4 regions of the Mesorhizobium argentiipisi genome follow, and region 1 is predicted to be linked to each of the others. Evidence: riboswitches for the same ligand, from Rfam matches in the RefSeq annotation. Region 1 holds a riboswitch; each other region holds the start of a gene.
The links. Region 1 has a riboswitch for thiamine pyrophosphate ahead of thiC (phosphomethylpyrimidine synthase ThiC). Riboswitches for the same ligand answer to the same signal wherever they lie in the genome.
Positions count from the first base shown of each region.

Region 2: linked by a shared signal. The riboswitch ahead of thiC (phosphomethylpyrimidine synthase ThiC) and the one ahead of thiC (phosphomethylpyrimidine synthase ThiC) in region 1 are both predicted to bind thiamine pyrophosphate.
Region 3: linked by a shared signal. The riboswitch ahead of thiB (thiamine ABC transporter substrate binding subunit) and the one ahead of thiC (phosphomethylpyrimidine synthase ThiC) in region 1 are both predicted to bind thiamine pyrophosphate.
Region 4: linked by a shared signal. The riboswitch ahead of thiC (phosphomethylpyrimidine synthase ThiC) and the one ahead of thiC (phosphomethylpyrimidine synthase ThiC) in region 1 are both predicted to bind thiamine pyrophosphate.

Region 1 covers NZ_JAPYKO010000003.1:441,925-447,779, forward strand. Annotated here, with positions in the region: gene O7A05_RS07495 (potassium transporter Kup) at 1-1,356, opposite strand, end outside; TPP riboswitch at 2,026-2,142, shown strand; gene thiC (phosphomethylpyrimidine synthase ThiC) at 2,249-4,114, shown strand; gene thiO (glycine oxidase ThiO) at 4,111-5,112, shown strand; gene thiS (sulfur carrier protein ThiS) at 5,081-5,278, shown strand; gene O7A05_RS07515 (thiazole synthase) at 5,280-5,855, shown strand, end outside.
Region 2 covers NZ_JAPYKO010000002.1:215,122-220,976, reverse strand. Annotated here, with positions in the region: partial or broken gene O7A05_RS03990 (FkbM family methyltransferase) at 1-580, shown strand, start outside; TPP riboswitch at 1,266-1,381, shown strand; gene thiC (phosphomethylpyrimidine synthase ThiC) at 1,486-3,330, shown strand; gene thiO (glycine oxidase ThiO) at 3,334-4,338, shown strand; gene thiS (sulfur carrier protein ThiS) at 4,307-4,504, shown strand; gene O7A05_RS03970 (thiazole synthase) at 4,507-5,280, shown strand; gene O7A05_RS03965 (thiamine phosphate synthase) at 5,277-5,855, shown strand, end outside.
Region 3 covers NZ_JAPYKO010000038.1:44,422-50,276, forward strand. Annotated here, with positions in the region: gene O7A05_RS31005 (M48 family metalloprotease) at 1-798, opposite strand, end outside; gene thiQ (thiamine ABC transporter ATP-binding protein) at 951-1,739, opposite strand; gene thiP (thiamine/thiamine pyrophosphate ABC transporter permease) at 1,736-3,358, opposite strand; gene thiB (thiamine ABC transporter substrate binding subunit) at 3,593-4,603, opposite strand; TPP riboswitch at 4,647-4,752, opposite strand; gene O7A05_RS31025 (thiamine diphosphokinase) at 4,891-5,535, shown strand; gene O7A05_RS31030 (ABC-F family ATP-binding cassette domain-containing protein) at 5,537-5,855, shown strand, end outside.
Region 4 covers NZ_JAPYKO010000005.1:167,566-173,420, reverse strand. Annotated here, with positions in the region: gene thiO (glycine oxidase ThiO) at 1-883, opposite strand, end outside; gene thiC (phosphomethylpyrimidine synthase ThiC) at 880-2,703, opposite strand; TPP riboswitch at 2,809-2,925, opposite strand; gene O7A05_RS10535 (EAL domain-containing protein) at 3,126-5,828, shown strand.

The DNA.
Region 1 (5,855 bases):
GTTGCCGGCGAGGACATCGAGCGGGATCTCGTTGCGGCGCGTCTTGTCGAAGAGATAGCGGCTGCCGCGCACCCAGGTCCACATGCCCAGCACGATGGTGAAGGCCACGACCAGCGACGCCCAGCCGCCTTCGAACACCTTGACGATGTTGGAGGCGAAGAAGACGATGTCGATCAAGGCGAACAGCACCGTCAGCGGGACCGCCACCGACAGCTTCCACTTCCAGATCCGGGTCATGACGACATAGAGCAGCACCGTGGTCACCAGCATGTTGCCGGTGACCGAGATACCATAGGCGGAGGCGAGCTTGCTCGATTCGCCGAAGCCGACCACCAGAATCACCACCGCCAACGCCAGCAGCAGGTTGACACGCGGCATGTAGATCTGGCCGGGTTGTTTCTCCGATGTGTGCAGTATTTGCAGCCGTGGCAGCATGTTGAGCTGCACCGCCTGGCGTGTCAGCGAAAAAGCCCCTGAAATGACCGCCTGGCTGGCGATGACGGTCGCTGCGGTGGCCAGCACCACCATCGGGATCAGCGTCCAGCCACCGTTCATCTCGAAGAACGGATGGCCGACCACGCCACCATTCGCCAGGATGAAGGCGCCCTGCCCGGCATAATTCAACAACAGACAGGGGAACACGATCGAGAGCCAGGCAAGCACCATGGGCTTGCGGCCGAAATGGCCGAGGTCGGCATAGAGCGCTTCGCCGCCGGTGACGGCAAGGAAGACTGCGCCAATGGTGATGGAGGCGACGTCTGGCGAATGGATCAGGAAAGCGACGATATAGTACGGGCTGATCGCCCACAGGATTTCCGGATCGGCGATGATGTGGTTGAGGCCGGACAGGCCGATAGCCAGGAACCACACCGCGGTGACCGGCCCGAACACCAGCCCGACACCGCCGGTGCCGAAGCGTTGTATTGCAAACAGTATGGCGAGAACGACCAGTGTCAACGGCACGACATAAGGCTGGAAGGCGGGCGTAACGACATTCATGCCCTCCACCGCCGAAAGCACGGAAATCGCCGGCGTGATGACCGCGTCGCCGAAAAACAGCGACGCGCCGACGATGCCAATGCCGAGCATCAGTGCCGAGCGCTTCGGAAAACTGCCCCGCGCCAGCGCCATCAGCGACAGCACGCCGCCCTCGCCGCGATTGTCGGCGCGCAGCACGAACATGATGTATTTTACTGTCACCGTGATCGTGAGCGACCAGATGATCAGTGACAGGACGCCGAGAATATCTGTGCGATCAGCGACGTTGCCGCCCGACGAGGCATGCAGCGCTTCGCGGAGCGCATAGATCGGGCTGGTGCCGATATCGCCATAGACCACACCGAGTGCGCCAAGCATCAACAACTCAGTACTTTGAGACGAGCCGGGATGTCCCGCCAGTTCCTCAACGTCACAACTGTTGGCAGAATCCACGACAGCCATTCGTATGCTTCCCACGGGTGCTGTGCTCTACGGCCAACGCAATTCTGCATTTCCGAGGCGCGCGTCCTTGCGACGGGCAGCCTCGGCCGATTGGGCGGTGCGACAAGGAGAGGGAGGAGCCCGCTGCACTGCCGCTATCGGCCGAGGCGTCTGGAAATTGCTAATCGACTGCCATGTTGAAGTCGGCTGGCATGTCACCAGCCCATTATCCCATCAACCAGCAAATTAGCAATTTGTAAGATTTAAACTATGAATAAAACAACATTACGTCATTTAAACTGAAGTCGATTGATCTGCTATACCGAAGGAATATTTGCATTAACTAACGAGTTCCTAGAGGTTATCGAGATACAACTATCAACGTGCAATTTATGAAAGTCAATATCTTCATGGTTTCAGATGTAGCATTTCGGTCGGTTTGTCATGGACCATGAGCATCCAGAATTTAATCGGCCCCCCGCTACGACAGAATCGAGCGCGGACCGAGCCGGTCCGCGTCCTGTTTATGCAAGCCTTCCTTCTGACTCGACCTACCGCCCCGGACCGAATGCGCTTGACAAAAGGCCACCGGCTCGGTCCAATTGACCCATTCACCAGGGGAGTCCCGGCAAGGGGCTGAGATACTGCTGGCTTTCGCGGCGCAGTGACCCGTTGAACCTGATCCAGTTCATACTGGCGTAGGGACGGTGCAAGCGCTTTGCGGGAGTTTATGCCCGAAGACCTGTTTCGAGCAGGTCGACAGAAGCGTCTTTTCATCCTTCCGGCACAGAACTGGGTCTCCAATGCAGATGAGCAAAGGAGCCTCAAGATGAATGCCCTTACCCCCGCCGTTTCGACGGGACCCCTGCCCGCCTCACGGAAAATCCACACGCCCGGCATCCTCCATCCGCAGATCAGGGTGCCGATGCGCGAAATCGCCGTCCATCCGACAGCCGGCGAGCCGCCGGTCACCGTCTATGATCCGTCCGGCCCCTATACCGACCCGACTGTCGAAACCAGCATTGAAAACGGCCTTGCACGGCTTCGCCACGAATGGGTCACGGCGCGCGGCGATGTCGAAGCCTATGACGGCCGCCATGTGCAGCCGGAGGACAATGGGTTCGCCACCGGCGAGCGCCTGACGCCGGAATTTCCCATTCGCAACCGGCCGCTCAGGGCCAAGGCAGGCAAGGCGGTGACCCAGCTTGCCTATGCGCGCGCCGGCATCATCACGCCCGAAATGGAGTTCGTCGCCATCCGCGAGAATCTTGGCCGCGAGAATCTTGGCCGCGAGAACCTTGGCCGCGAGATGCTGCGCGGCAAGCTTGAGCGCGACGGCGAAGCCTTCGGTGCCGCGATTCCGGACTTCGTCACGGCGGAATTCGTGCGCGAGGAAGTGGCACGCGGACGTGCAATCATCCCTGCCAACATCAATCATCCCGAGAGCGAGCCGATGATCATCGGCCGCAATTTCCTGGTCAAGATCAACGCCAATATCGGCAATTCGGCGGTCACTTCATCGATGGCCGAAGAGGTCGAAAAGATGGTCTGGGCGATCCGCTGGGGCGCCGACACGGTGATGGACCTGTCTACGGGCCGCAACATCCACAACATCCGCGAATGGATCGTGCGCAATGCGCCGGTGCCGATCGGCACGGTGCCTCTCTATCAGGCGCTCGAAAAGGTCAACGGCATTGCCGAGGATCTGACCTGGGAGGTCTATCGCGACACGCTGATCGAACAGGCCGAACAGGGCGTCGACTATTTCACCATCCACGCAGGCGTGCGGCTGCACTACATCCCGCTGACGGTCGACCGGGTCACGGGTATCGTCTCGCGTGGCGGGTCGATCATGGCCAAATGGTGCCTGCACCATCACCGGGAGAGCTTCCTTTACGAGCATTTCGCCGAAATCTGCGACATCTGCCGCGCCTATGATGTGTCCTTTTCGCTCGGCGACGGCCTTCGTCCCGGCTCGATCGCCGATGCCAATGACGCGGCGCAATTCGCGGAGCTGGAAACGCTCGGCGAACTGACGAAGATCGCCTGGGCCAAGGACTGCCAGGTGATGATCGAGGGCCCCGGCCACGTGCCGATGCACAAGATCAAGCAGAATATGGATAAGCAACTCGCCGTCTGCGGCGAGGCGCCATTCTATACGCTTGGACCGCTGACGACCGACATCGCGCCGGGCTACGACCACATCACCTCAGGCATCGGCGCCGCGATGATCGGTTGGTTCGGCACCGCCATGCTCTGCTACGTCACGCCGAAGGAGCATCTCGGCCTTCCCGATCGCAACGATGTCAAGATTGGCGTGATCACCTACAAGATAGCCGCGCATGCGGCCGACTTGGCGAAGGGGCATCCGGCGGCGAAAATCAGGGATGATGCCCTTTCCCGCGCGCGCTTCGAGTTCCGCTGGGAAGACCAGTTCAACCTGTCGCTCGATCCCGAAACCGCGCGTTCCTTCCACGACCAGACCTTGCCCAAGGAGGCACACAAGGTGGCGCATTTCTGCTCGATGTGCGGGCCGAAATTCTGCTCGATGCGCATCTCCCATGACATCCGAGCCGAGGCGCAGAAGGAAGGCATGGCGGCGATGGCGGCGAAATATCGCGAAGGCGGCGATCTCTACGTGCCAACCGACGAGAGCGGCGCGCCGCTGATGCCACAGGTGCATGCGCCATCATGAGGGTGCTTATCAAAGGGGCCGGCGTCGCCGGCCTCACCGCCGCCTTCGAGCTTGCCAGCCGAGGTGCGGCGGTGACAGTTGTGGAGATAGGGCCATCCCTTGGCGGCAACGCGTCGTGGTTCGCCGGCGGCATGCTGGCGCCATGGTGCGAGCGTGAAAGCGCCGAACAGCCGGTGCTGGATCTTGGACGCGATGCCGCCGACTGGTGGGAGGCGGCAACGCCCGGACAGGTGACGCGAGCTGGAACGCTGGTCGTTGCGGCACCGCGCGACGCAGGCGAACTCGAGCGGTTCGCCAGTCGCGCGGGCGGTCATCGGCGTGTCGATGAAGACGAAATCGCGCTGCTGGAGCCCGACCTCGCCGGTCGGTTCCGCCGCGGACTGCTTTTCCCCGACGAGGCGCATTTGGATCCGCGCCAGGCGATGGCCGCACTTCACGACAGGCTGGCGGCGATTGGCGTCGAATTCCGCTTTGGCGTCGATGCCCGGCAGGTTTCCGGTTTCGATCGCCGGATCGACTGCACGGGCATGGCGGCGCTTGACGATCAGTTGCGTGGCGTTCGGGGCGAAATGCTGATCCTGCACACGCCCGACGTCTCGCTGTCACGCCCGGTCCGGCTGCTTCATCCGCGCTTTCCGCTCTACGTGGTGCCGCGCACCGGCCATCGTTTCATGGTTGGCGCGACGATGATCGAGAGCCAGTCCACTGGACCGGTCACGGCGCGTTCGATGATAGAGCTTCTGAGCGCCGCCTGCGCGCTCCATCCAGCATTCGGCGAAGCTGGCATCATTGAGACAGGCGCCAGTGTTCGCCCAGCCTTTCCAGACAACCTGCCGCGTGTCGAGGCCCATGGAGGCACCGTCGTGGTCAACGGGCTTTATCGCCATGGTTTTCTGCTTGCGCCGGCCATGGCGCGCCTGGCGGCCGAAATTGTCTTCAGTCACGACAAACCCGAGGAGCTTGCCCATGAAACTCATCGTCAACGGCAAAGCGCATGAGGTTACCGTCGCCACGCTGGCCGAATTGCTTGCCACGCTCGACTATGAAGGCGACTGGCTGGCGACGGCCGTCAACAGCGACCTCGTGCACAAGCCCAACCGGGCGGAGTTCCAGTTGAGCGATGGCGACCGGATCGAGATCCTCTCGCCCATGCAAGGAGGCTAGCATGTTCGAGCTTCTCGGCAGGACGCTTGCCTCGCGGCTGCTTCTCGGCACGGCTCAATATCCTTCGCCTGCCATCCTTGCCGATGCGGTCAGGGCGTCGGGCACGTCGGTGGTGACCGTCTCCTTGCGCCGTGAGATGGCAGGCGGCAGGGCCGGCGAGAAATTCTGGTCGCTGATTGGATCGCTCGGGACAAGGATCCTGCCCAACACCGCCGGCTGCCACTCCGTCAAGGAAGCGGTCACGACTGCGAAGATGGCGCGCGAAGTGTTCGGGACGAGTTGGATCAAGCTCGAAGTGATCGGCGACCACGACACACTACAACCGGACGTGTTCGGCCTTGTCGAGGCTGCTCGCATCTTGTGCGAGGACGGCTTTTCGGTATTCCCCTACACCACCGACGATCTGGTCGTCGCCGAGCGGCTGCTGGAGGCTGGCTGCAAGGTCTTGATGCCCTGGTGCGCCCCAATTGGTTCCGCGCTTGGACCGGTCAACATCACGGCGCTGCGCTCGATGCGCGGTCATTTCCCCGATGTTCCGTTGATTGTCGATGCCGGCCTTGGACGTCCGTCGCACGCG
Region 2 (5,855 bases), on a different contig from region 1:
CGCTGTTCGACGACGTGACGCCCTGGCTGCACCGGATCCCCGGAGCACGCGCGATGCTGGTCGAGCCGATCCCCTACAATCAGAAGCGGCTTCGCGCCAACTACCCGGATGCCAGCCGCTTCGTCATGGAGCCGGTGGCGGTGACAAGGACCAAGGGCACGATCACGGTCCACACCTTCGATGCCGCGGCGCTTGAAGCCGGCACGTTGCCGATCGAGTTCATCGGCTGCTCGTCGGTCACCGACACCAATCTGATGTCGGGCAAGAACGCCTGGGGCGAGGCCGACGCCAACTTCAACAAATTCGTGCCGCATCTGAAGGACATCGACGTGCCGTCGGAGACCTTGCAGACGCTGCTCGACCGCACGGCATCACCCACATAGACGCGTTCCTGGTCGACTGCGAAGGCGCCGACTGGATGGTGTTCGAGCAGCTCGACCTTGAGCGCTACCGCCCCGGCATGATCAAGATCGAGGTCGGCGCGCTTCCGGCCGCCGAGATCGGCCAGGTCGTGGTCAAGCTCAAGACCGCCGGCTACCAGGTCGGCTTCCAGGCCGAGGATATCTGGGCCTTCGCCTAAGCTGCATCACCAATCAATCGCTGCAGCGGCAACCCAACCCAATTGCCGTCCGGCCAATTCGCACATTCGCGAGGCGCGTCTCCTCAAGAAGCCCTAATCGGCGTCCGACCTCAGTCCCATCGAATTGACTCGAAGCTGACTTTTCCCGGGTGTATCTTTTTCAAGTCGTTCGTAACGGGGTAGAGGCAGGCGGACGTTGGAAGCGGTATGCTTCCGCCCATATATGAGGAGGCAGGCATGTTGTCATGCGGGGTGGCGGATTCCGACGAACTCACAATCCTCACAAAAGCTCTCAACGATTACTGCGCAAAACATCGAATTGTTCGCGAGAATGAGCGCGAAGAGATAGCCATGAAGGTCATGTGGCTTTTCAGGCGGGGCGTAATTGACCCTGACCAGCTTTCGGAAGAACTTGGGCGGGGTAGGCTGGGATAGGCAACCCCGGCCTTACTGGGCGGCCCGGCCAGAAATCCTGTGTCACCTTGATAAGCTGGTCGGGCCGCTCATGTTCCTGCGCATCAAGCGATCCGTTTTGTAAGAGCCGCGCACCGTCGGCTTCTCTGCTTCTTCGCTTCGATAAGCGCAACGATGTCCGCGATCCCCCAAAGCTTGTCAGTCACGCCAGCGTGACCCACTACCCGGGCCGGACGTGCTTGACAAAACGGCGGCGCCTCGCTCAACTTGAGCCATTCACCAGGGGAGTCCCGGCAAGGGGCTGAGATACTGCTGGCTTTGCGGCGCAGTGACCCGTTGAACCTGATCCAGTTCATACTGGCGTAGGGACGGTGCAAGCGCTTTTGCGGGACTTGATGCCCGAAGACCTGTCTCAAGCAGGCAGACAAAGCGTCTTTTCATCCTTCCGGCACAGAACTGGGTCTCCAATGCAACGAGCAAAGGAGCCTCAAATGAATGCCTTGACCCCCACCGTATCGACCGGGCCGTTGCCGGCGTCGCGCAAAATCCAAAAGAACGGCATCATCCATCCGCAGATCAGGGTGCCGATGCGCGAGATCAGCGTGCACCCGACAGCCGGGGAACCGCCGGTGACGGTCTACGATCCGTCAGGCCCCTATACCGACCCCGCGATCGAAACGGATATCGAAAAGGGTCTTGCCCGCCTTCGGCAAGACTGGATCGCCGCGCGCGGCGATGTCGAAGCCTATGACGGCCGCCACGTCAGGCCCGAGGACAACGGATTTGCGACGGGCGAACGGCTGACGCCTGAATTTCCAGTCCGAAATCGTCCGGTGCGGGCAAAAGCCGGCAAGGCGGTGACACAGCTTGCCTATGCGCGCGCCGGCATAATCACGCCGGAGATGGAATTCGTAGCCATCCGCGAGAACCTTGGCCGCGAGATGCTACGAAGCAGGTTGCAACAGGATGGGGAAGCGTTCGGCGCATCGATACCGGACTTCGTCACGCCGGAATTCGTGCGCGACGAGGTGGCGCGCGGCCGCGCGATCATCCCCGCCAACATCAACCATCCCGAGAGCGAGCCGATGATTATCGGCCGCAATTTTCTGGTGAAAATCAACGCCAATATCGGCAATTCCGCCGTCACCTCATCGATGGCCGAAGAGGTCGAAAAGATGGTCTGGGCGATCCGCTGGGGCGCCGATACCGTGATGGACCTGTCGACTGGCCGCAACATCCACAACATCCGAGAATGGATCGTACGCAACGCGCCGGTGCCGATCGGCACCGTGCCGCTCTACCAGGCGCTCGAGAAGGTGGGCGGCATCGCCGAGGATCTGAGTTGGGAGGTCTATCGCGACACGCTGATCGAGCAGGCCGAGCAGGGCGTCGACTATTTCACCATCCACGCCGGCGTGCGGCTGCATTACATCCCGCTGACCGTCGACCGGGTCACCGGCATCGTCTCCCGCGGCGGCTCGATCATGGCCAAATGGTGCTTGCACCGTCATCGCGAGAGCTTCCTCTATGAGCATTTCGATGAGATCTGCGACATCGCCAGAGCCTATGACGTATCCTTCTCGCTCGGCGACGGCCTTCGCCCCGGCTCGATCGCCGATGCCAACGACAAAGCGCAATTCGCCGAGCTGGAGACGCTCGGCGAATTGACCAAAATCGCCTGGGCGAAAGACTGCCAGGTGATGATCGAGGGTCCCGGCCATGTTCCCATGCACAAGATCAAGCAGAACATGGACAAACAGCTTGCCGTCTGCGGCGAGGCGCCGTTCTACACGCTCGGGCCGCTGACCACGGACATCGCACCGGGCTACGACCACATCACCTCCGGCATCGGCGCTGCCATGATCGGCTGGTTCGGAACGGCGATGCTTTGCTACGTCACGCCGAAGGAACATCTCGGCTTGCCGGACCGCAACGACGTCAAGACCGGCGTGATCACCTACAAGATCGCCGCTCATGCCGCAGACCTCGCCAAGGGTCATCCGGCCGCGAAGATCCGCGACGATGCGCTGTCGCGGGCGCGGTTCGAGTTCCGCTGGGAAGACCAGTTCAACCTGTCGCTCGATCCCGAGACGGCGCGCTCGTTCCACGACGAGACTTTGCCCAAGGAGGCGCATAAGGTCGCGCATTTCTGCTCGATGTGCGGACCGAAATTCTGCTCCATGCGCATCTCCCACGACATGCGCGCGGAAGCGCAAAAAGAGGGGATGGCGGCGATGGCGGAGAAATATCGCGCCGGCGGCGATCTCTATATGCCGGTCGAAACGCCCGGAGCGGAAGAACAGGCTTCGGCGCAGGATGATCGGGGCGCGCGCTGAGTCATGCGCCGTGTCCTTGTCAAAGGCGCCGGTGTGGCAGGCCTCACCGTCGCCCATGAATTAGCCGCGCGGGGTGCGTCCGTAACGGTTGCCGAAATTCGCAGCCAGATAGGCGGCAAGGCCTCCTGGCTTGCCGGCGGCATGCTGGCCCCCTGGTGCGAGCGCGAAAGCACCGAAGAGGCGGTTGTCACTCTCGGCAAAACTTCGGCCGAGTGGTGGGAAAGGACACTGCCCGGGCTCGTGACGAAGGCCGGCACTCTCGTCGTCGCCCATGCGCGGGACGCCCTGGAGCTTGCCCGCTTTGCGGCTCGAACGCGTAACCACCAGTCCGTCGACGAAGAGGCGATTGCGGCCCTTGAACCCGACCTTGCCGGCCGGTTCCGCAAGGGCCTGTTCTTTGCGGGCGAAGCTCATCTTGATCCCCGCCGGGTTCTCGAAGCGCTGGCCAGCAAATTGCGCGCAATGGGCGTCGTCTTCCTCTTCGAGGCGGGCGAGATCGCTCCTTCCGGCTTTGATCGGGTGATCGATTGCACAGGCATGGCGCGGGCCGACGACGATTTGCGCGGTGTGCGCGGTGAAATGCTGATCCTCCACACGCGCGAGGTCTCGCTCGCTCGGCCCGTGCGTCTCCTCCATCCACGCCATCCGATCTACATCGTGCCGCGGGCCGATCATCACTTCATGGTCGGCGCGACCATGATCGAAAGCGATCATGACGGGCCGATTACCGCCCGTTCGCTGATGGAGCTCCTCAACGCAGCCTACGCACTTCATCCGGCGTTCGGTGAGGCCGAAACCGTCGAGACAGGGGTGGGCGTTCGCCCTGCCTATCCCGACAATCTGCCACGAGTGAAACGGCAGAAGGACGGCGCGATCACGGTCAACGGCCTCTATCGGCACGGTTTCCTGCTTTCACCGGCCATGGCGGAGCAGGCTGCCGGCCTTTTCAATTCAACGACCAAGCTGGAGTCTGAAAATGAAGCTGATCGTCAACGGCGAAGCGCTTGAGGCCAGGGCGGCAACGCTCGACGCCCTTTTGAAGGAGCTCGACTATGAGGGCAACTGGCTCGCCACCGCGCTCAACGGCGATGTCGTACCCGCGGCCAACCGGGCGGAATTTCGATTGGCCGATGGCGACCGGATCGAAATCCTTTCGCCCATGCAGGGAGGCTAGCCATGTTCGATCTTCTCGGAACGAAGCTTGCCTCACGGCTGCTCCTCGGCACCGCCCAATATCCATCGCCGGCCGTACTGGCGGAAGCGGTCAAGGCGTCGGGCACCTCGGTGGTGACGGTCTCGCTGCGCCGGGAAATGGCCGGCGGCAGGGGCGGCCAACAATTCTGGTCGTTGGTCAATTCGCTCGGCGTGAGGATCCTGCCCAACACCGCCGGCTGTCACTCCGTGAAGGAAGCCGTCACGACCGCGAAGATGGCACGCGAGGTTTTTGGCACGTCCTGGATCAAGCTAGAGGTCATCGGCAACCATGACACGCTTCAGCCGGACGTGTTCGGCTTGGTCGAAGCCGCCCGCATCCTGTGCGAGGACGGTTTCATCGTGTTCCCCTACACCACCGACGACCTTGTCGTCGCCGAGCGGCTGCTTGAGGCGGGCTGCAAGGTTCTGATGCCGTGGTGCGCGCCGATCGGTTCGGCCTTGGGACCGGTCAACATCATGGCGCTGCGCTCGATGCGCGGGCATTTCCCCGACGTTCCGTTGATCGTCGATGCGGGGCTCGGACGGCCGTCGCACGCGGCAACCGTGATGGAGCTCGGTTTCGACGCCGTGCTCCTCAACACGGCGGTCGCCAAGGCTGCCGATCCGGTCGGAATGGCGCGCGCTTTCAGCAAGGCAGTCGATGCCGGCCGCGAAGCGTATGGTTCCGGCCTGCTCGATCCGCGCGACGTCGCCGTGCCGTCGACGCCTATGATCGGCAGGGCGGTTTTCTCATGAAGCTCGATCCCTTTTACCTGATCGTCGACAGCGCCGCCTGGATCGAGCGGCTGGTGCCGCTTGGCGTCAGGCTGGTGCAGCTCCGCATCAAGGACATGGACGAGGACGGGCTGCGCATGGAGATCCGCAAGGCAAAAGCCTTGTGCGCTCGACACCATTGCCAGCTTGTCATCAACGATCATTGGCGCCTGGCGATCGAGGAGGGCTGCGACTTCGCCCATCTCGGTCAGGAGGATCTGCAAAATGCCGATCTTCGGGCGATACAGGCCGCCGGCGTCAGGCTCGGACTGAGCACCCACGACGATGCCGAGCTGGAAACGGCTGTTGCGGCGAAGCCCCACTACGTTGCGCTCGGCCCGGTCTATCCCACCATCCTGAAGAAGATGAAATGGGCTCCGCAGGGGCTGGAACGGGTCCGAGTATGGAAAGAACGGATCGCGCGTCTGCCGCTGGTCGCTATCGGCGGCCTCAACCCCGAGCGGCTCAATGGTGTTTTCGAAGCCGGCGCCGACAGTGCGGCGGTGGTGACGGATATAACTTTGAATTCCGATCCCGAAGCGCGCACCAGAGAATGG
Region 3 (5,855 bases), on a different contig from region 1:
GCCGGGCGGGCCGAAATTGCGCGCAAGGCGCTGCGCCAGCTCGATACGCTGCGGCGTGTTCGGGTGGGTCGCCAGGAAGTCGAGGCTGGCGTCGGTGGCGCCGCTCACCGAGCGGAAATCCGTATAGGCAGACATCGACTGCAGGAAGCGGCCGGCGGCATAGGGATCGTAGCCCGCCTCGCCGATCGACTTGATGCCGATGGCGTCGGCTTGCAGTTCCTGGTTGCGCGAGAATTGCGCGAGCCTGAGCTTGCCGCGGATCAACGCCGCCTTGGCGGTCGGGCTGTCGCCGAGCACGTCGGAAACCACCTTGGTCGCCAGGCCTTCCTCGGCTTCGAGCTGCTGCCGCTGCAGCCCATGATTGGCGGTGACGTGGCCCATCTCATGCGCGATGACGGCGGCAAGCTCGGAGGAATCGTTGGCGAGCGCCAGCAGCCCGCGCGTCACATAGAGATAGCCGCCCGGCAGCGCGAAGGCGTTGACGTTGGGCGAATTGAGGATGGTGATGCGATAGGTCTGGGTCGGGTTGGCCGACACCACCGTGAGATTGCCGACGACCTTGGCCACCATGCGTTCCAGCTTGGGGTCGGAATATTCGCCGCCATAGGTCGCCAGGATACGCGGATGCTGCGCCTTCGCCATTTCGGCGAGCTTGGCATTGGCGACGACATTGTCGACGGTGATCGGCTTGTCGGAAGGCTGGAAGCCGCTCTCCTGCACGTCCGGCGGCGTGAACATCTGGCAGCTCGCAAGCAAGGCAACGCTCGCCAGCGCGAAAAATCGTGCCAGCGGCTTCATCCACACCTTCTTAGCGCCGCTCGACAGGTCGGCTTCCTTTCCAAATCTTTCGGCAAATCACGGCCCAGCCGGACCAGCATGGCCGGACCTAGCCATACTCCCCGGACAAGGCAAGGAAACGCCGGATCGCCCATTGCCGGTTTGGCCATAAATTATGTCCGCTTCCGGGCAATATGTTGTGATCCGGCAACGGTGCCGCCTTGATCGCCGATATAGCGCCTGAACGCATCCGGTCCAGACCGATCGAAGAAATCGTCGGCCGGCCCGGTCGCCGCGATCATGCCTTCATCGAGAAACGCCACGTCCTGGCCGATGCGGCGTGCATCTTCCGGCTGATGCGTGACGAAGAGGATTGTCATTTTGCGCTCTACGTGGATGCCGGCGACAAGGTCGAGCATGTCCTCGCGCAGCGCCGGGCCGAGCGACGCGAAAGGCTCGTCGAGCAGCAAAACCGGCCGGTCGCGCAGCAGCACCCTCGCCAGCGCCACGCGCTGCCGCTCGCCGCCGGAAAGCTCGCGCGGCAGCCGCTTTTCCTTGCCCGCCAGGCCAACCCGCGCCAGCGCCTCGGCGACGGCAATGCGATCGGCGTCGCCGAGTTTCAGCGATGGCGAGCGGCCGAGCCAGACATTGGCTTCAACGGAAAGATGCGCAAACAAATTGTTTTCCTGGAACACCATCGACACCGGCCGCGCCGAAGGCGGCGTGTCGCCGACATCGATGCCGCCGATCAGCACCTTGCCGGTGTCGGGCGTTTCGAAGCCGGCTATCAGATTGAGCAATGTCGACTTGCCGGAACCGCTCGGCCCCATGATGGCGGTGATCCTGCCGGCCGCGAATTCGGCATTGAAGCGAAACGAAGACTCGCCATAGCTGAATGAGACGTCATCCAGCGCGACGGTGAGGCGCTTTTGCGCGGCGGCGCCCTTAATGGTCGTCGTCATCGCTTTCCTTCCCGCCCCAGCCGGTCGGCGGCGACCACCAGCATCAGGCAGACAAGGCCAAGCAGCAAGGCAAGTCCCGCGGCGTCGGCTGTCCGGTAGCTGCCCATGCGTGCCAAAAGCAGATAGGGCAAGGTCTGCACGGAATCGCTGCCGAAGAGCGCGATCACGCCGAGATCGCCGAGCGACAGCGCCATGGCAAAGGCGAAGCCGGTGGCCAAGGGCCGCCTCAGCGACGGCCAGTCGATCAGGCTGAGCCGGTTCCAGCCGGATATGCCGAGCGCCAGGCAGAGCCGCTCATGTCGTTCGCTCGCCGCGTCATAGGCCGGGCGAATGGCGCGGATGGCGAAGGGCATCGCCATCACCGCGTTGACGGCGACGACCATGACCGGGGCGACGGCAAAAACATCGGTGACATGGCGCAGCGCCAGGAACCAGCCGGCGCCAAGCACGATCGGCGGCACCACGAGCACGAAGCCGGCGCCGGTGTCGGCGGCGTGTTCGAGCAGCGACATGGTGTTCCCCGAGCGGCGGCGCAGGGCCAGCGCGCGCCGCGCCTCAATCAACGCCAGCGACAGCGTCACGCTGAGCAGCGCCGCAAGCAAGGCAAGGCCCGCGCTGGTGAGGGTCGCGCGGCGCACCGCCTCCTCGCCCGCCAGCCGGCCGAGATCGGCCTCGAGGCCTGAAAGCAGCGTCGCCGCCATCGGTCCGGCGACGAACAGCAGGGCAAGCGCGATGAGGCCGGCATTCAGCACGGTTTCGAGCCGGCCCGCTGAAAGGTAGCGGCGCGGCGCGACCGGCAGATTGGCGTCGCCGACCGTGTTGGCGCCGAGCCGTGTGAGAGCGACGACCACGATGAAGGTCAGCGCGATCTGCAGCAGCGTCAGCACCACGGCGCGCGCGGGATCGAAATCGAAGCGCAGCGCCTGGTAGATGGCGACCTCCAGCGTCGTCGCGGCCGGACCGCCGCCCAGCGTCAGCACGATGGTGAAGGAGGTGATGCAGAGCATGAAGACCAGCCCGGCAATCCCCGGCAGGGCCGCCCGCAGCACCGGCCATTCGATCAGCCGGAAGGCCGGCCGGACACCCATGCCGAGCTGGCTCGCCAGCCGCCACTGGTCGGCGGGGACGGTGCCGAGCGCCTCGAGGAACAGGCGCGTCGCCAGGGGCAGGTTGAAGAAGACATGCGCGACCAGGATGCCGGAGAGGCCGTAGATTCCCGGCCACTCTGCGCCGCCAAGCCGGGCGAAAGCGCCGGCAAAATATCCGGCGCGACCGTAGAGCGCCAAGACGCCGAGCGCGGCGACGATGGCTGGCAATGCCAGCGGCACGGTGAACAATTGCAGGATCGGGCCGCGACCTGGAAAAGCCGGATGCCTCGACAGAGCGCGCGCCACGAGCAGCGCCGGCGCGACCGAGAGCAGCGTCGACAGAGCCGCCTGCCACAGCGTGAAGCGGGCAACGCGCAGGAGGTAGCCGTCGAAGGCGGCGGCAGCGCCGGAGAGATCCTGCGCGGCTTCGACAGCGAGCCCAGCGAAGGCACCGCCGATGAGCAGCGTGATGGCCGCCAGCGCGACGACACCGGCGGTGACGCGAGAGTCTTTGGGACGGGACGCCAGCATTTCCCCTAACCAAACAGGGGCTTGGTTTGAGCGGAAGGATTATCCGCGTCGAGTTCCCGCCCATCCCCCTCTGGCCTGCCGGCCATCTCCCCCGCAAGGGGGGAGATTAGCAGCTTCGATCGCCGCGCCACTCTTGCAGCGCAGGAGATTGGCGAAACCGACAAAGCGCTTGATCTCCCCCTTGCGGGGGAGATGTCCGGCAGGACAGAGGGGTGTTCAAGCGCCACCTGCGTCCTACTTGCTCATCACCGCCAGCCACTCATCCACCCAGGCCTTGCGGTTGGCCGCCACCTCCTCGGGGCTGAACAGCAAGGTCTTGGTCGGCTTGACCAGCTTGTCGAAGGCCGGGTTGAGCGGCTTGTCGGTCTTGCCGGCCGGGAACATCCAGTTGGTTTCCGGAATGATGTCCTGGAATTCCGGTCCGGTCATGAAGGCGATGAATTTCTGCGCCAGCGGGTTCTTCGCGCCGGTCGTCGTGATGCCGGCAACCTCGATCTGCAGGTATTCGCCCTCTTCGAAAGAGGCCGCCTGATAGCGCTCCGTGTTCTCGGCCACCATGTGGTAGGCCGGCGAGGTGGTGTAGGAGAGCACCATCGGCGCCTCGCCCTTGGTGAACAGGCCATAGGCTTCGCTCCAGCCCGGCGTCACCGTCAAGACCTTCGGCTTGAGCTTGGCCCAGGCTTCCGGCGCCTTGTCGCCATAGACCGACTTCACCCACAAGAGCAGGCCGAGTCCGGGCGTCGAGGTGCGCGGATCCTGGATGACGATCTTGTCCGTGCCGCTACCCTCGACCAGCTCCTTCAGGCTCTTCGGCGGGTTCTTCAGCTTCTGCGTGTCATAGACGACGGCGAAATAACCATAGTCGAAAGGCACGAAAGTGTCGTCCTTCCAGCCGCCGGGCACGTCAATGCCGGACACTTCGCCATGCGGCGCGAACAGGCCGCTAGTCCTGGCGTCGGCAGTGAGATTGGTGTCGAGGCCGAGCACGATATCGGCCTTGGTGCCGGCGCCTTCGAGCTTGACGCGGTTGAGCAGCGCCACGCCGTCGGCCACCGAGACGAATTCGAGATCGCAGCCGCATTCGGCCTCGAATTCCTTCTTGACGGCAGGCCCTGGCCCCCAATCGGCGGTAAAGCTTTCATAGGTATAGACGGTGAGCTTGTCCTTTGCCTCGGCAGGCGCGACGCCCGCCAGAAGCGAAACAAGACCGGTTGCGAGAACAAGCTGGGACAATAGCGAGCGCATCGGCGCCTCCTTCGTTCTGGTGACAAGGAATTGAGGCGCCGGATGGTCCGAAACGTCTAATCCCTCCGCCGGTACAAACCGGATCAGGTTCGGCGGGTTGGCTTGATTGCCTCTCAGCCGGATCACGTCCGGCACCCCGTTAGAGCGTTTCGACAGATAGGCCCGGCCGAAGCGCGGCGCAAGCGGAAGTTTGCCGGGCAGATAATGTCCCGGGGCAGCGGACTCGCAACCGAAGCGCGGGCTGTCCGGCTTCCGTTTCGCGGGCAGGGCTGGTAAGGGCGACGCCCATGAGCACATTCACCATCCTGCTTGGCGGCGACCTTATCCGCACGCCCCGGCTCGAACGTCAGATCGAAGGCTCACGCGTCATCGCCGCCGATGCCGGTATCGGCCACGCTCGCATGCTCGGCCTGATGCCGGAGCTTTGGGTCGGTGATTTCGATTCCGTGCCGGCGAACCTGCCGGATGATCTCGCCGCGGTGCCCCGAAAGGTCTTCCCGGCCGAGAAGGACATCACCGATGGCGAGCTCGCTATAGCGGAAGCGCTTAAGCGTGGCGCCACCAGCCTCGTTCTGGCTGGCGCCTTCGGCGGCAAGCGCGCCGACCATGCTTTCCTGCATCTGGCGCTGGCCGTGCGGCTGGCCGAGGCGGGCACGACGGTGCTGCTGACCAGCGGCGCGCAGGAAGGTGTTCCCGTTTTGCCGGGCAGCGCCGCCTTCGACTATGCGGACGGCACCTTGTTTTCGGTGCTCGGCTTCTCGGAGCTCGCCGGGCTGACGGTCACCGGCGCCAAATGGCCACTCGACCGCGTCGAGGTGGCGTTCGGCTCCTCGCTCACTATATCAAACGAGGTCAAAGGGCAGCTTGGCATCGCGCTGGAGCGCGGCCGGGCGCTGCTTCTGGCCCACCCCTATCCCCTTCCAGAAAGCTGATATGGCGCCGCCACTCCTCAATCTTGACGGCATTAAACTGACCTTCGGCGGCACCCCGCTGCTCGACGGCGCGGCGCTCAGCGCATCCGCCGGCGAGAAGATCGCGCTGGTCGGACGCAACGGTTCGGGCAAGTCGACCCTGCTCAAGATCGCCGCCGGCATGATCGAGCCGCAGGACGGCGAGGTGTTCAGGCAGCCCTCGGCGACGGTCCGCTATCTGCCGCAGCTGCCGGACATGGATGGCTTCGCCACCGTGCGCGCCTATGTCGAGGCCGGCCTCGGCCCGGCCGACGACCCGCATCGCGCCACCTATTTGATGG
Region 4 (5,855 bases), on a different contig from region 1:
AGAGCCCGTTGATCGCGACGCCATTTCCACATGCTTCGACACGCGGCAGATTGTCGGAAAAGGCTGGACGAACTCCGACGCCGGTCTCGACGATACCGGCCTCGCCGAAGGCCGGGTGGAGCGCGCAGGCCGCGCTCAGAAGTTCCATCATCGAACGGACCGTGACCGGACCGCTGTCATCGCTCTCGATCATCGTCGCGCCGGCCATGAAACGGTGATCGGGGCGCGGCACCACATAGAGCGGAAAGCGCGGATGCAGCAGCCGGACTGAGCGCGACAGCGAGATATCGGGTGTGTGCAGGATCAGCATTTCGCCGCGAACGCCGCGCAGCCTCTCATCGCCCGCCGCCATTCCCATGCAGTCGATCTCGCGGTCGAATCCGGAAAGCTGCCGGGCGTCCGTGGCAAAGCGGAAGTCGACGCCCATCGCGACAAGCTTTTCGTGAAGCGCTGCCATCGCAGTGCGCGGGTCGAGATGCGCCTCGCCGGCGAAGAACAGCCCGCGGCGAAAACGGCCGGCGAGGTCGGGCTCCAGCCGCGCGATTTCCTCCTCATCGATCCAGCAATAGCTTGAGGTGCGGCTTGCGAAGCGGTCAAGCTCGCCCGCATCCCGCGGCGTTGCAACAACCAGCGTCCCGGCCCGCGTCGCCTGACCTGGCAGCACTTGATCCCACCATTCGGCGGCGCCGCGTCCGAGGTCCAGCACGGGCTGCTCGGCGCTTTCGCGCTCGCACCAGGGCGCCAGCATGCCACCGGCGAACCACGATGCGTTGCCGCCGAGACCGGACCGGATTTCGGCGACGGTGACTGCCGCGCCACGAGCCGCGAGTTCGAAGGCCGCGGTGAGGCCGGCGACGCCGGCCCCCTTGACCAGCACCCTCATGACGGCTCGGGCACCTCGGGCGTGGTGTCACTCACCGGCATATAGAGATCGCCGCCCGCGCGGTATTTTTCCGCCATCGCCGCCATCCCCTCCTTCTGCGCTTCGGCACGGATGTCGTGGGAGATGCGCATGGAGCAGAATTTCGGCCCGCACATGGAACAGAAATGCGCGACCTTGTGCGCTTCCTTGGGCAAAGTTTCGTCGTGGAACGAGCGCGCGGTCTCCGGATCGAGCGACAGGTTGAACTGGTCTTCCCAGCGGAACTCGAACCGCGCCCGCGAAAGCGCGTCGTCGCGAATCTTCGCCGCAGGATGGCCCTTGGCGAGGTCGGCGGCGTGTGCGGCTATTTTGTAGGTGATGACGCCGGTCTTGACGTCGTTGCGGTCCGGCAGGCCGAGATGTTCCTTCGGCGTCACATAGCAAAGCATGGCCGTGCCGAACCAGCCGATCATGGCGGCACCGATTCCGCTGGTGATGTGGTCGTAGCCGGGCGCAATATCGGTCGTCAGCGGTCCAAGCGTGTAGAAGGGCGCCTCGCCGCAGATTGCGAGCTGCTTGTCCATGTTCTGCTTGATCTTGTGCATGGGAACATGGCCGGGCCCCTCGATCATGACCTGGCAATCCTTGGCCCATGCGACCTTCGTCAGTTCGCCGAGCGTCTCCAGTTCGGCGAATTGTGCCGCGTCATTGGCGTCGGCGATCGAGCCCGGACGAAGGCCATCGCCGAGCGAGAAGGACACGTCATAGGCGCGGCAGATGTCGCAGATTTCTTCGAAATGCTCATAGAGGAAGCTTTCGCGGTGATGGTGCAGGCACCATTTCGCCATGATCGAGCCGCCGCGAGAGACGATACCCGTCACCCGGTCAACGGTCAGAGGGATGTAGTGCAGCCGCACGCCGGCGTGGATGGTGAAATAGTCGACGCCCTGCTCGGCCTGCTCGATCAGCGTGTCGCGATAGACCTCCCAGTTGAGGTCCTCGGCGATGCCGCCGACCTTCTCCAGCGCCTGGTAAAGCGGCACCGTGCCGATCGGCACCGGCGAGTTGCGTACGATCCATTCGCGAATATTGTGGATGTTGCGGCCCGTCGACAGGTCCATGACCGTGTCGGCGCCCCAGCGGATCGCCCAGACCATCTTTTCGACCTCTTCGGCCATGGACGAGGTGACGGCGGAATTGCCGATATTGGCGTTGATCTTGACCAGGAAATTGCGACCGATGATCATCGGCTCGCTCTCTGGATGGTTGATGTTGGCGGGAATGATAGCGCGTCCGCGAGCCACCTCGTCGCGTACGAATTCTGGCGTGACGAAATCCGGGATCGCGGCACCGAAGGCCTCGCCGTCTCGTTGCAGCTTGCCGCGCAGCATCTCGCGGCCAAGATTCTCGCGAATGGCGACGAACTCCATTTCGGGCGTGATGATGCCGGCGCGGGCATAGGCAAGCTGAGTCACAGCCTTGCCCTGCTTGGCCTTGAGCGGCCGGTTGCGAATGGGAAATTCCGGCGTCAGGCGCTCACCGGTCGCAAAGCCGTTGTCCTCCGGCCTGACATGGCGGCCGTCATAGGATTCGACATCGCCGCGCGCCACGATCCAGTCTTGCCGAAGCCGGGCAAGGCCGGTCTCGATGCTGGTCTCGATAGCGGGGTCGGTATAAGGGCCGGACGGATCGTAAACCGTGACCGGTGGCTCACCGGCGGTCGGGTGGACGGCGATCTCGCGCATCGGCACCCTGATCTGCGGGTGGATGGCGCCGGGCTTGTAGGTTTTCCGCGAGGCGGGCAGCGGTCCCGTCGACACGGCGGGGGTCAAGGCATTCATTTGAGGCTCCTTTGCTCATTTGCATTGGAGACCCAGTTCTGTGCCGGAAGGATGAAAAGACGCTTCGATCTACCTGCTTAAGACAGGTCTTCGGGCATGAACTCCCGCAAAGCGCTTGCACCGTCCCTACGCCAGTATGAACTGGATCAGGTTCAACGGGTCACTGCGCCGCGAAAGCCAGCAGTATCTCAGCCCCTTGCCGGGACTCCCCTGGTGAATGCGTCGAATTGAACGGGACCGTCACCTTTTGTCAACCGCATTCGGTTCGCGGGGGGAAATCGCCGGCCGACAAAATCCGCCCGGCTGATCGGTGGGGCCGGGCGCTCCGGCACGAATTCACCCAAAATTAGGCATCTGCCAATACAATCGGTGGTTTAGTGCCAACAAGCAATGTTGCTTGCTCCTGAACCGGAGAACGCTGCTTGGTCACGAAATCATCGAAACGAAGTGCCGAGGCGGCGGACCAGGCGGGAATCACAGCGCTGTCGAAGCTGGCCGTTGCTGCTTACGAAGACTTGGAGCGCGAGCTCAAGGCCACCATCGCCACGCTCGAAGCCCAGGCCAGGCGCTTCGAGACGGCAATCGACAACATCTCGCAAGGCATCTGCTTTTTCGACGTCGCTGAACGGCTGATCCTGTGCAACCGCCGCTACGCCGAGATCTACGGCATCTCGCCAGGAAAGCTGCAGGCGGGCATGACACTTGCCGATATCATCGAACACCGGGTCGCCGCAGGGACATCTGCGATGGAGAGCGAGGCCTACCTCGCCTTTGCCCGTTCGATCAACTCAAGCAACGGTTCGACCAACTGGACCGCCGAGCTGAACGACGGCCGCACCATCCAGATCATTCATCAGCCGATGCCCGACGGCGGATGGATCGCCACGCATGAAGACATCACCGAGCTCGCCGCCAGCCGCGTGATGGTCAGCGAGCGTGTTTCGCTACAGGCGCTGATCGACTGGGTTCCCGACTATCTGTGGGTCAAGGACACCGAAAGCCGCTTCGTCGTCGTCAACAAGGCACTTGCGACTGACCATGGCCGACATGACCCGAGCGAGATGATCGGCCTCAGCGATTTCGACCTGCATGCCCCAGAGCTGGCCCGGCAATTCCGCGCCAGCGAGCAGGCTCTGCTGCGCGGCGGCCAGCCGATGATCGACAAGGAGGAATTCATCGTCGACGCCTCGGGCGCGGGCAAATGGATGTCGTCGACTAAGGTGCCGCTCAGGAACGCCGAGAACGGGGTCTTTGGCCTGGTCGGCATTGCCCACGACATCACCCAGCGCAAGCTGGCCGACGACCTGCGCAGCGGCCAGGCGCATATATTGGAGATGATCGCGACGAGCGCGCCGCTGGAAGAAGTGCTCGAACGGCTCGTGCGGCTGATCGAATCGCAGCTTAGCGATATCTTCGGCTCCGTGCTGCTGCTCGACGCCGACGGCGCCCATCTGCGGCACGGCGCGGCGCCCAGCCTGGCAAAGGACTACACCGACGCCATCGACGGCATCCGCATCGGCCCCAAGGTCGGCTCCTGCGGCACCGCCGCCTACCGGCGCGAGCCTGTCATCGTCATCGATATTGTGAGCGATCCCTTGTGGGAGGATTTTCGCGATCTGGTGAGGCCCTATGGCTACCGTTCCTGCTGGTCGACGCCGATCCTGTCGCATACCGGCGTGGTGCTCGGCGTCTTTGCCATGTATTCGAAGACGGTGCGCGAGCCGACAAAGGCCGAGAGCAATCTCATCGATTTCACCACCCGCATCGCCGGCATTGCCATCGAGCGCAAGCTTGCCGAAGACCGCATCCATTTCATGGCCAACCACGACACGCTGACCGGGCTGCCCAATCGCGCCCTGCTCGGCGACAGACTCTCTCAGGCCATCCTTTATGCCCAGCGCTACGGCCGCTGGGTGAGCGTGGTGTTCATCGATCTGGACAATTTCAAGCTGGTCAACGATACGCTCGGCCACAACGCGGGAGACCTGCTGTTGAAGGCCGTCGCCAGCCGCATGGTCGAATGCGTCAGGGCGACCGATACGGTCGTGCGGCTGGGCGGCGACGAATTCGTCGTCGTCCTGTTCGACCAGGAGCCGAATGCCGAGCTTGTGGCCGAGACTTTGCAGAAGATCCGGGCGGCGGTCGCCGAGCCAGTTCATCTTGGCAAACATCATCTGAGAACGACAGCCAGCATCGGCGTTGCCAACTATCCGGATGACGGCGCAACCGCTGATGCGCTGCTGGCCAATGCCGATGCAGCGATGTACCGCGCCAAGGAGCTTGGCCGCGACAATGTCCAGTTCTATGCGCCCGAGTTCAATTCGAGCGGCCATGAGAGATTCCTGCTGCAGGAGGAATTGCGCAATGCGCTGGCACGCGGCGAATTCACGCTGCTGTACCAGCCGCAGGTCGACCTTCGCTCCGGCCATGTCTTTGCTGTCGAGGCGCTGATACGCTGGAAACATCCGAGCCTGGGGCTAATCTCGCCGATAAAGTTCATCCCGTTGGCCGAGGAGACCGGCCTGATCGTGCCGATCGGTGACTGGGTGCTGCACGAAGCCTGCCGGCAGAACAAGGCCTGGCAGGATGATGGCCTGCCGCCGATGGTGGTGTGCGTGAATGTGTCGGCAAGACAGTTCAAGGAAAGCAATCTGATCAATCGCGTGGTCAACGCGCTGAAGGACTGCGACCTGGAGGCGAAATATCTCGAGCTCGAACTGACCGAGAGCCTGATCATGCAGAATGTCGACATGGCTGTGTCGACGATGAACGCGCTGCAGAGCCTCGGCGTGCAGATCTCAATCGACGATTTCGGCACCGGGTATTCGAGCCTCAGCGCACTGAAGACTTTTCCGGTGGCGCGGCTGAAGATCGACAAGTCCTTCATCAACGATCTCGTTACCGATGAGAACGATCAGGCTGTCGCCAGCGCCGTGATCTCGCTTGGACAGAAACTCAATCTCAGGGTCATTGCCGAAGGCGTGGAGACGAACGACCAGGTGGCGTTCCTGCGCAAGAACAATTGCGACGAGATGCAGGGCTATCACTTCAGCAAGCCGGTCTCCGCCCAAGGCATCGCGAAATTGCTCAACAAGGAGCAAGGCGGTCACACGTCGATGGAGTAAGATCCGTCGGCGAAATTCTAAACTAGA